Regions from separate parts of the Clostridium sp. LXY-7 genome, predicted to be linked through region 2. Evidence: a T-box and tRNA genes for the amino acid it is inferred to sense, from the RefSeq annotation. Region 2 holds a T-box; the other regions hold tRNA genes.
What was found. The T-box of region 2 lies ahead of metG (methionine--tRNA ligase). A T-box ahead of a tRNA ligase gene usually reads a tRNA of that ligase, here a tRNA-Met.

Region 1 (3,292 bases), on a different contig from region 2:
GAAAGAGGTATAATTATGAAAAAAAATATAGATATTCTTGTTGTTGGTTTTGCAATATTTTCAATGTTCTTCGGAGCAGGTAACTTAATATTTCCTCCATACATAGGAATGACTTCAGGTAGTGGTTGGGTAACAAGTTTCTTGGGATTTATTATTTCAGATGTGGGTATGATACTTTTATCAATTAATGCTATTGCAAAGGCTGGTTCTTATCAAGCAATTATAGGGAGGGCTGGTAAGAAATTTGGACTTGGTTTGGAAGTTATTATAATGCTTTGTTTAGGCCCAATTCTTATTGTTCCAAGAACTGGAGCGACAACTTTCGAAATGAGTATTGCTCCATTATTTGATTCAGTTAACCCAGTTATATTCTCTATTTTATTCTTTGCATTAACATTTCTTTTAACTGTAAAGCCAACTAAGGTTGTGGATATCATAGGTAAATTTTTAACTCCTGTACTTTTAATTGCTTTAACTGTATTAATAGTAAAAGGATTAGTTTCTCCTTTAGGTGAACTAAGTACTGCTATTGATTCAGAAAGCTTATTCTCAACTGGACTTACTCAAGGATACCAAACTATGGATGCTCTCGGGTCAGGTGGAATTGCTGCACTTATTATGATTTCATTCTTAGCTAAGGGATATAAAGATAAAAAAGAAGTTGCAAGTCTTACTGTACAAGCGTCTCTAGTAGCAGGTATTGGACTTATACTAGTATATGGTGGACTAGCATACTTAGGAGCTACTGTCTCAACTAGTTATGTTGATAGTATATCTCAAACAATATTATTAATTAATATAACAAATGACTTATTAGGATCTGCAGGAGCAGTTTTATTAAGTATAGTTGTTGCTTTTGCTTGTCTTACTACATCTATAGGTTTAACATCTGTTACTGCTAAGTATTTTGAAGATATTACCAATAAAAAAGTTAAATATCAATATATAGTTACATTGATTTGTGCGTTTAGTGCTGTCATTTCTAATTTAGGTGTTGATAAAATAATTTCTATAGCAGCTCCGATATTAACGATACTTTACCCAGTCGCTCTTGTTTTAGTTTTAATGGCATCTTTCAAAAATATATTTACTAAGGATTCTACTTACAGAGGTGCAGCCTATGCTACTTTGGCTATAAGTACACTTACTGTTATTGATAGTTTAGGTGTTAATATAAATTTTGTACACATTCTTCCTTTTGCTAGCTTAGGATTTAACTGGTTAATACCAGCAATAATAGGAGGTATACTAGGTACTTTTCTATTTAAAGATAAATCTATAGTTTTAATGAGTAAGGTTTCATAAAGCTATAAGTGAAAGGTTATTACATATGTGACATTGGCATGGGTCTCTAGATTTTTAGAGGTAGCTACATAAACCATTTTCCATAGAAAAGACTAATGTTTTATTCCAGAAATAGTCGAAAATATTATTAATGTAATTAAATACAATAGAATTATTAAATAGTATAAAATAATCAATAAAAAAGCCTTACATTAGCTGTAAGGCTTTTTTTGGTTGCGGGAGCAGGACTTGAACCTACGACCTTCGGGTTATGAGCCCGACGAGCTACCAACTGCTCCATCCCGCGATATTATGTTCGGCCTCGTTTCCTCAACCTATGTTTAGAGTATAGCCTAAGAATAAATTAAAGTCAAAGTAGCACAAGCTCATATTAGATTCTTAGAGCAAAGGAAGCCTTTTAGAGTCTGATATAACCTTAAATGCTACAAAGTAGGAATAATTATTTTGGTTTGTCATGAGCCAGATTTTGATCGAGATTTAGTAACTTATGGTTAAGGTAATAAAAATTATTTTATATGTCTAAAGGAAATATGGAGAAGGAGAATCACCTGTAACCAAGTGACTCTTTAATAATAAGCTTACTGCATCATCAAGGAGAGCTTTTTTAGGAAATTTAATGATCTACCTATAAACCATAGAAGTCTCTACAGATTGAAGTTCTCTTATGAATTCTTTTTTTACATAACCTTTCAGATTAAAGTTTTCATTAGAAATTATCTTTACTTCATACCATAGGGTATCTTGAACTTCTACTAAATCTAATAATTCAACCTTAGTGTTTGTAGAAATATTTCTTAACACTTGGCTATTATATATAGGACAGAGAAAAAGAGGACATCTAGTTGTTATTTCTCCAGAGAAAGAGGGAAGAGCGTGGTAATATATTTTTATGTTATCTGATGGTTTAGTTAAAATATTCATTTTAGTAGTTAACTCTCTATTTTGCTTTGTAAGCATCCTAATTTGTAAAACTGTAGTTTCTAATTTTCTTGACAGTAGAATATATAATATTCCAATAGCTGTGGTGGAGAACATAAATAGGTATAATAAAAAAGTTATCAAAGGAAACCTCCAAAAAAATACTTCTTATTCCTAATAATATTCACACCAAGTTAAATGTAGACATAAAAAAACTCCTAAAAATATAGGAGTTTTTATTATATAGATAAAATTAGATCTGTATAATCTTTTATAAATTTATCAGCTAGTTTCTTTATGTCATCATGATGCTCTTTGGAATGCTCATCATAAACACCAACTACTTTCATACCAGCTAATTTAGCACCATTTATTGCAGGTAGTATATCCTCAAAAACCATGCAATTTTCAGGAGCTATCCCAAGTTTATCAGCTGTTAGAAGATAGACGTCAGGAAAATCCTTGCCATGTGAAACCTCGTTAGTTAAGGTAATAACATCAAAATAGTTATATATATCATTAGTTTTTAAGCAAGCTTCTAATAATTCAAAGCTGTTACTAGTAGCTAAAGCTATCTTTATTTCATTAGCCTTTAGATAGTCTAAGAAATCTCTAGCACCTGGCTTCAAGGCTACCTTATTGCAATAGGTATCAAGGGCCATTTCATTCCAATGAGATTTTATTTCATCCGTAGAATAAGGAAGCTTAAAAGTGTCTTTAAAATAGTTAGCTACTTCATTAAAGCTTAAGTGAGATATTTCATCTTTAAGCCTTTGGGGTACCTCTATATTGTGTTTAGATAAGTATTCACAATCAATGTCATTCCATACCCACATTGAATCAACTATAGTTCCATCCATATCAAATATTACTGCTTTTATATTGTTTAACATTATTAATCACCCCACAGGTAGTATATCAAAAAAAACTATACTATTGAAGTGAAAAATTATGTCTATAGAGCAAGGCATCCTCAAAAAATAACTAAATTAGAAATTAATGAAATAAAGATTAGAATTTTCTGTGAAAAATTTTATTTTTATCAGGGTCTTTATAATCTTCAATAGTG
Region 2 (3,292 bases):
CTATGTACTAATTGCAGATCAACAAGCTCTTACGGATAATGCGAAAAATTCAGAAAAAATAAGACAGAGTTTAATAGAGGTGGCGCTAGATTATTTAGCAGTTGGAATTGATCCTAATAAATCAACAATAGCTGTACAATCACAAATACCAGAGCTAAATGAATTAACTATGCATTATTTGAATTTAGTTACAGTATCTAGATTGAAGCGAAATCCAACTGTAAAGGATGAGATTAAACAAAGAGATTTTAATAAAAGCATACCAGCTGGCTTCTTTATTTATCCCGTAAGCCAAGCAGCGGATATAACTGCCTTTAAAGCTACTGTTGTTCCTGTAGGTGATGACCAATTACCAATGATTGAGCAAACTAGGGAAATTGTAAGAGCCTTTAATCAATTATATGGAGAAATACTAGTAGAACCAAAAGTTATGTTGCCAGAAGGAAGCATCTGTTGTAGATTACCAGGCATAGATGGAAAAGCTAAAATGAGCAAGTCTTTAAATAATGCAATATATTTATCAGATGATGAGGACACTATAAGAGAGAAAGTAATGAAGATGTTTACTGATCCTAATCATTTAAGAGTTGAAGACCCCGGAGAAGTAGAGAATAATCCAGTGTTTATGTATTTAGATGCCTTTTGTAAGGATATATCAACATTAGAAGAAATGAAGAGTCATTATAAAAGAGGCGGCTTAGGAGATATGAAGATAAAGAAATATTTAAATGAGGTTTTACAAGCGGAATTAGAACCTATAAGAAAAAGAAGAGAAGAGTTTGCAAAAGATATACCTAGTGTATATAAGATATTGAGGAATGGTAGTGAGAAGGGGAGAGAGGTAGCAGCTCAAACCTTAAAAGAAGTACGAGCTACAATAGGAATAGAGTATTTTCAAGGAATAAATTAAAATGTCTTTTAAATTAATTAGTTTAATAGTATAGTTTAAGTAAATGTACTTTCAAAAAGGAGATATACTTATGATTACAATTAATAAGCTATTAGCTAATGATTTATCTGGACTTAGTGATGAAGAACAAGAGTATGCTATAAAATTTAATGAATCTCTTAGAGTGGGCTTAATAGATGAGTTAGTAGAGGATGTAACCCTTAAAATGATAAAGGCATTAGAAGCTAATAAAGATGAATTTAAAGATATGGTAGGAGATATTATAATTCATGGGTGCAAAGGATTAAAAGATATGAGTACCCAACAGCTTTTGGATTTATATCTTGAAAAGAAAAGTGAAGAGGAGTTTGTAAATTTAATCGAAAAGATAACCTAAAAAACATCTGGACTTCTAGATGTTTTTTATTTGTGATTAACTATAAATGAAGCATGTAATATCAAGTTAAAAATAATAGAATGTAACATATAAATTTTTTTAATCATATTGACAAAGTAACAGAAAGGTATATAATCATATACAATACAAATAAATGCCGTGAAAAGGAAAGTACCTTTAAAAATACTTTTACAGAGAGCTCCAAATGGTGAGAAGGAGCAAAGGATATTGAAGAGAAAATGGCCTTGGAGCTTTGCACCGAGATTTTAAATTTAGGCTGCAACGGATTCACCCGTTATAGTGATAGGGTATAATCATAAAGCTTTATGACGTACTTGAAGAGGCTTATGCTGCAAAGTATAGGTGAATTAGGATGGTAACACGGATATAACTTTCGTTCCTAGAGATAAATTCTCTTAGGAATGGAAGTTTTTTTTATTTGTCTTAATCTAAATTAATTTAAAGGTTAGATAATAACCTTACCTTTAGAAAAAAGAGACTAATTAGAGTGAAAAATCAGGAGGTAGTTAAGATGAATATTTTAATTGGAGGAGCTTGGCCTTATGCTAATGGATCTTTGCATATAGGCCATATATCAGCATTATTACCAGGAGATGTTATAGCTAGATATTATAGAACAAAGGGAGATAAGGTGCTGTATGTTTCAGGCAGTGATTGTCATGGAACTCCAATAGCCTTAAGGGCTAAAGCTGAAAATGTATCACCAAAGGATATCACAGATAAATATCATGATGAGTTTAAACATTGCTTTGATAAGTTAGGATTTTCATATGATTATTACTCAAGAACAGATGATGATTACCATAAACAACAGGTTCAAGATATAGTTAAAAGTTTATATGAGAAAGGATTAATCTATGAAAAAGAAGTAGAACAGCTCTATTGTGAGCATTGTAGCCAGTTCTTGCCAGATAGATATGTGGAAGGGGTATGTCCAAATTGTCAGAGTATTGCTAGAGGAGATCAATGTGATAACTGTTCTAGTTTATTAGATCCACTAGAGTTATCAAAGAGAAAATGTAAACTTTGTGGTAATGAGCCATTGGTTAAAGGGACAAAACAATTATATTTTGCTCTATCTAAATTTGAAAAGGAGTTAAGAAGTCATTTAAAAATTTCAAAAACTAAGTGGAGAGTAAATGCCATTAACAATACTGAAAGATATTTAAATGAAGGATTAAAAGATAGAGCAATTTCAAGAGATTTATCATGGGGGATAGATGTACCAATTGAAGGTTATGAGGATAAAAAGATTTATGTTTGGATAGATGCTGTGCTAGGTTATTTTACACTAAGCAAAAAATGGGGAGAAGAAAATAATAGAAATTGGGAAGAGTTTTGGGATGATAATAGTGTATCTTACTATATTCATGGGAAGGATAATATTCCTTTTCATTCTATAATATTGCCAGCATTGTTAGATGGAATAGATTATAAAAAGTTACCAGATAGAATTATTTCAAGTGAATATGTAACTCTTGAAGGAAAGAAAATATCCACCAGCAATAATTGGGTCCTTTGGATTCCAGATATAATTGGAAGGTATAATATTGATGCCTTAAGATATTTTTTTATAATAAATGGGCCAGAGAAAAGAGATACAGATTTTTCTTGGAGAGAATTTGTAAATAGCAATAATAGCGAGTTATTAGGAGCTTATGGGAATCTTGTAAATAGAACCTTAGTTTTTGTGAAGAAGTATTTTAATAGTTCTATTCCAAAAGGAAGACCAGAAGAAAAGATTCTCAATAATATAAAGGAATTATATATAAGAGTTGGAGAATATGTTGAAAAGGGAGATTTAAAAATAGCTATAGAGGAAATCTTCAAATTTATTAGGAGTATGAATAAATATTTTGATGAAAAAACACCTTGGATAAGGGTAAATAATGAAAATAGTTGTAGTAACACCATTTTTAATTGTATATTTGCCATAATAAATATTGCCAATTTATTAAATCCATTCCTGCCATTCTCTTCAGAAA
Region 3 (3,292 bases), 140 kb from region 2:
TACAAGACCTTTGTAACTTTGCTAAGAAAAATAACTTTTCAGTAGCTTTACCCTTTAATCTTGGATGTCATAGAGGTGGAGGAGATTGGAACACTATCGTAGTTATGTTAGATAGCATTTTTGATGATAGTGGAGTTGATATAACCTTATATAGATTTCAGCAATAACTAAGTTTCTTAAGTAGTAATCTAGAAAATTAAGTCCTATTTAAAAGCTTTTAGTACAAGCTCAACTCCCTATGAGTTGAAGTTAATACATAAACCTTAAAATAGCCTCCATTTTAAATTGAGGCTATTTTCACTAACTGCTTCTACTATCCCACCTATTTAACCAATACATAAACCCACTGGCAATTACTCCAATTCCAAAGCACATCACCCATAGGTTAAACAATCCAAACCTCTCTATAAATCCTCCAAATAAATAAGGTCCTACAGCAAATCCAGCTCCTGAAATAATAGTAACTACTGTATTAAATCTTCCTCTATGACTCATTGGTGAATTATTTGCAATATACACTCCTGAGTTAGTAGCCTCAATTATTTCACCTATAGTATATATAACTGCCGATATTATATATATCCAAAATGCATTAGCGAATCCTAACATTCCAAAGCCTATTGCATACAGCATGCTAGCTATCCCTACTGCAACTACTGCCTTAAGTTTCATGGTAACCTTTGTAATAGCTATTGTCCCAGCTACCACTACTAAAGCATTTAATGACATTAGAACGCCAAAATACTTTGAACCTAGTCCATCTCCAAAGGTATTGGCTAATTGAATAGGTATTGCAAAACCAATGGTTGAATAAATAAAGGTATTTAATAGCTTCCCAAATAAAAATAATAACAGCTTTGGTCTTTTAATTAGTGCATTAAATACACTTCCACTCTCTGCTGCTTCTTCATCCTCTATGTTCTTACTGTCTTCAATATCCTTGTCACTAGGTTTAGTTTCTTCAATAAATAATGCCACCATTATTGTTACAATTATAAGCGATATAATATTGCCTAAAAATATCCAATTCGTATGGTTTTCATATAAAAATCCAGCTATCATTGGCCCTATAGAAAAACCTATATTAGTTCCAAAATACAAAAAGGAATATACCTGTTTTCTATTATCTTTATCCGTCAAATCTATTATTATGGCTGAATTAACTGTTTGGGATGCTCCTGAAAACATTCCATATAATATAATAAATCTTGGTATTAGCAATGAATTCCCTAAAAATACACATGGTATAAAACATAGTATTGCTAGCACTTGAAAACTTAAAAATAGCTTCTTACGTCCCAATCTATCTGTCAATTTTCCTCCAATAATAGAACCCACTGCCTGAGCAAGAGCTGACATCATGAAATACACTCCCGCTTCTGTTGGAGAAAGACCTAATCTTTCTGTTAAGAATAGTGTTAAAAATGGGAAAACAAAATTTCCCATACTATTTACTATACGTGCTATGAATAATATGTATATTGACTTTGAGAATCCAGAGTAAACCTTTAACTTTTTCATTAAATTCATAACAATACCTCTTTTTCTTAGTAAAATTTCTATATAAAGATATTCTATGAATTGTATAAATTTCCTTTTTATTATAGCTACTAATAAATCTAATTTTTCAATATATTGAACATTTTTTAATATTTATAAAATTTACCTTGACTTCTATTCATAAATCATCTATACTTATAACATAGGTTAAGGAAATTACTTAACAACTTAATATCGCGGGATGGAGCAGTTGGTAGCTCGTTGGGCTCATAACCCAAAGGTCGTAGGTTCAAGTCCTGCTCCCGCAACCAAAAAAACATTCTAATATTTAGAATGTTTTTTGTTTTATTTCTCTAGCCAATCCCAAAATTTAATGGTTCCTCTAAAGGCAATATTTATTCCATTATCTGTAGTGGTAACCTTTTTTACCTCTAATTGCTTAATGGCATCAAAGGAAATAATTATGTCTCCATTATTCTTATCAAATTCTATTATAGATGTATCAACACTTTGATTAAAAATCATTTTCTTTGAAATAGGTATAAATCCAATCCTACCCTCTTTATAATGGAAAATTCCCTTTCCATTTTTAGCCCTACAACTAAAAACAAGTTTCGCTTCTACGGGTATTTTCTTATAATTAATCCGAAAATATAAATTTATATAGTCTTTATCAGTATAAACTCCTACCCCTGTTATAATCTCCTTCAGTTCTGGCATATCTTTTATGGCACTAATAAATAAATCCTCCAGTTCCTCTTCGGTAAATATAGTATCTGATTCTACATATACTTCCTTAAGAGAAATATCAAAGTCATTTGGTAAAAACTTTTTTAACAGATTTTTTCTATCTAATTTAATCTCCTTATTTATATAAGCAACCTTTGTCTTAGGTGCAAAGCTTAAATAATAAACTCCTGCAACAATTTGAATAATTACTATTGATAAGACTATTGCACTGGCTATGTATAATTTATGTTTTCTGCTAATGGCTATCACCTTCTTTTAGATATATAATCATTATTATATTCAAAATTCTTATAAAAAAACAAATTATTTATGAAAGTAAAAAACAAAAATCACCCTAATCTTTAGGATGATTTTTGCCTTTGTTTTATATTAATCTTATAGATCGTTTCTCCATAACCCATGTAAATTACAATACTCTCTTACTGCAATAACTTTATCATAATCTACACAGAAACATGCCTCTGGAGTATCTCCTGGATTTAAGTGTGCTCTATATACTTCATTCTCTGTTAAAACTTCTATCCAATTAATCCAGTGCTCTGGTGTCATTGGATGTTGAACTTCTCCAACTTTAACCTTGATTCCTCCATCTACCTTTTCAACTACTGGTAAATGTTTTTCTCCTGCTCCATCTCTTGTTGCTTCATTTTTTAAAGTCATTGGCTTGCCACAGCATACTAAAGTACCACCAGCAGCTCCTACAACTTCAACTATGTTACCACAGATCTCACATTTATAGATTTCATTTAATTTTGTCATTATTATTTCCTCCTCTATAATTTTAGTTTAACAAGTCATCTAATTTGTTACCTATATTTACTATTATATATATTTGTGCAATGAAATGGAATAGTTCCATACTGTGTATTAACACTTTATTAACTATATATACTCACCCTTTAGCATTGAAAATATACACATAGAATAATATTTCCCATCTATTTTTTTACACTCCCTTAAGGTTCCTTCTTTGATAAAACCCTCGGATTCATAAAGCTTAATTCCTCGTAAATTATAATCATATACATCTAGCCATAATCTA

Region 1: it encodes a tRNA-Met, which carries the amino acid that the T-box ahead of metG (methionine--tRNA ligase) is inferred to sense. The anticodon was not compared.
Region 3: it encodes a tRNA-Met, which carries the amino acid that the T-box ahead of metG (methionine--tRNA ligase) is inferred to sense. The anticodon was not compared.

What each region holds. Positions count from the first base shown of each region.
Region 1 is NZ_JBLLJL010000007.1:28,832-32,123, reverse strand. It holds gene brnQ (branched-chain amino acid transport system II carrier protein) at 16-1,305, shown strand; tRNA gene ACI48Q_RS19005 (tRNA-Met) at 1,516-1,591, opposite strand; gene ACI48Q_RS19000 (hypothetical protein) at 1,927-2,367, opposite strand; gene ACI48Q_RS18995 (HAD family hydrolase) at 2,463-3,116, opposite strand; gene ACI48Q_RS18990 ([Fe-Fe] hydrogenase large subunit C-terminal domain-containing protein) at 3,235-3,292, opposite strand, start outside.
Region 2 is NZ_JBLLJL010000005.1:429,058-432,349, reverse strand. It holds gene trpS (tryptophan--tRNA ligase) at 1-910, shown strand, start outside; gene ACI48Q_RS18400 (hypothetical protein) at 981-1,286, shown strand; T-box leader at 1,437-1,691, shown strand; gene metG (methionine--tRNA ligase) at 1,819-3,292, shown strand, end outside.
Region 3 is NZ_JBLLJL010000005.1:286,478-289,769, forward strand. It holds gene ACI48Q_RS17690 (macro domain-containing protein) at 1-167, shown strand, start outside; gene ACI48Q_RS17695 (MDR family MFS transporter) at 301-1,530, opposite strand; tRNA gene ACI48Q_RS17700 (tRNA-Met) at 1,736-1,811, shown strand; gene ACI48Q_RS17705 (hypothetical protein) at 1,846-2,499, opposite strand; gene ACI48Q_RS17710 (desulfoferrodoxin) at 2,626-3,009, opposite strand; gene ACI48Q_RS17715 (GNAT family N-acetyltransferase) at 3,133-3,292, opposite strand, start outside.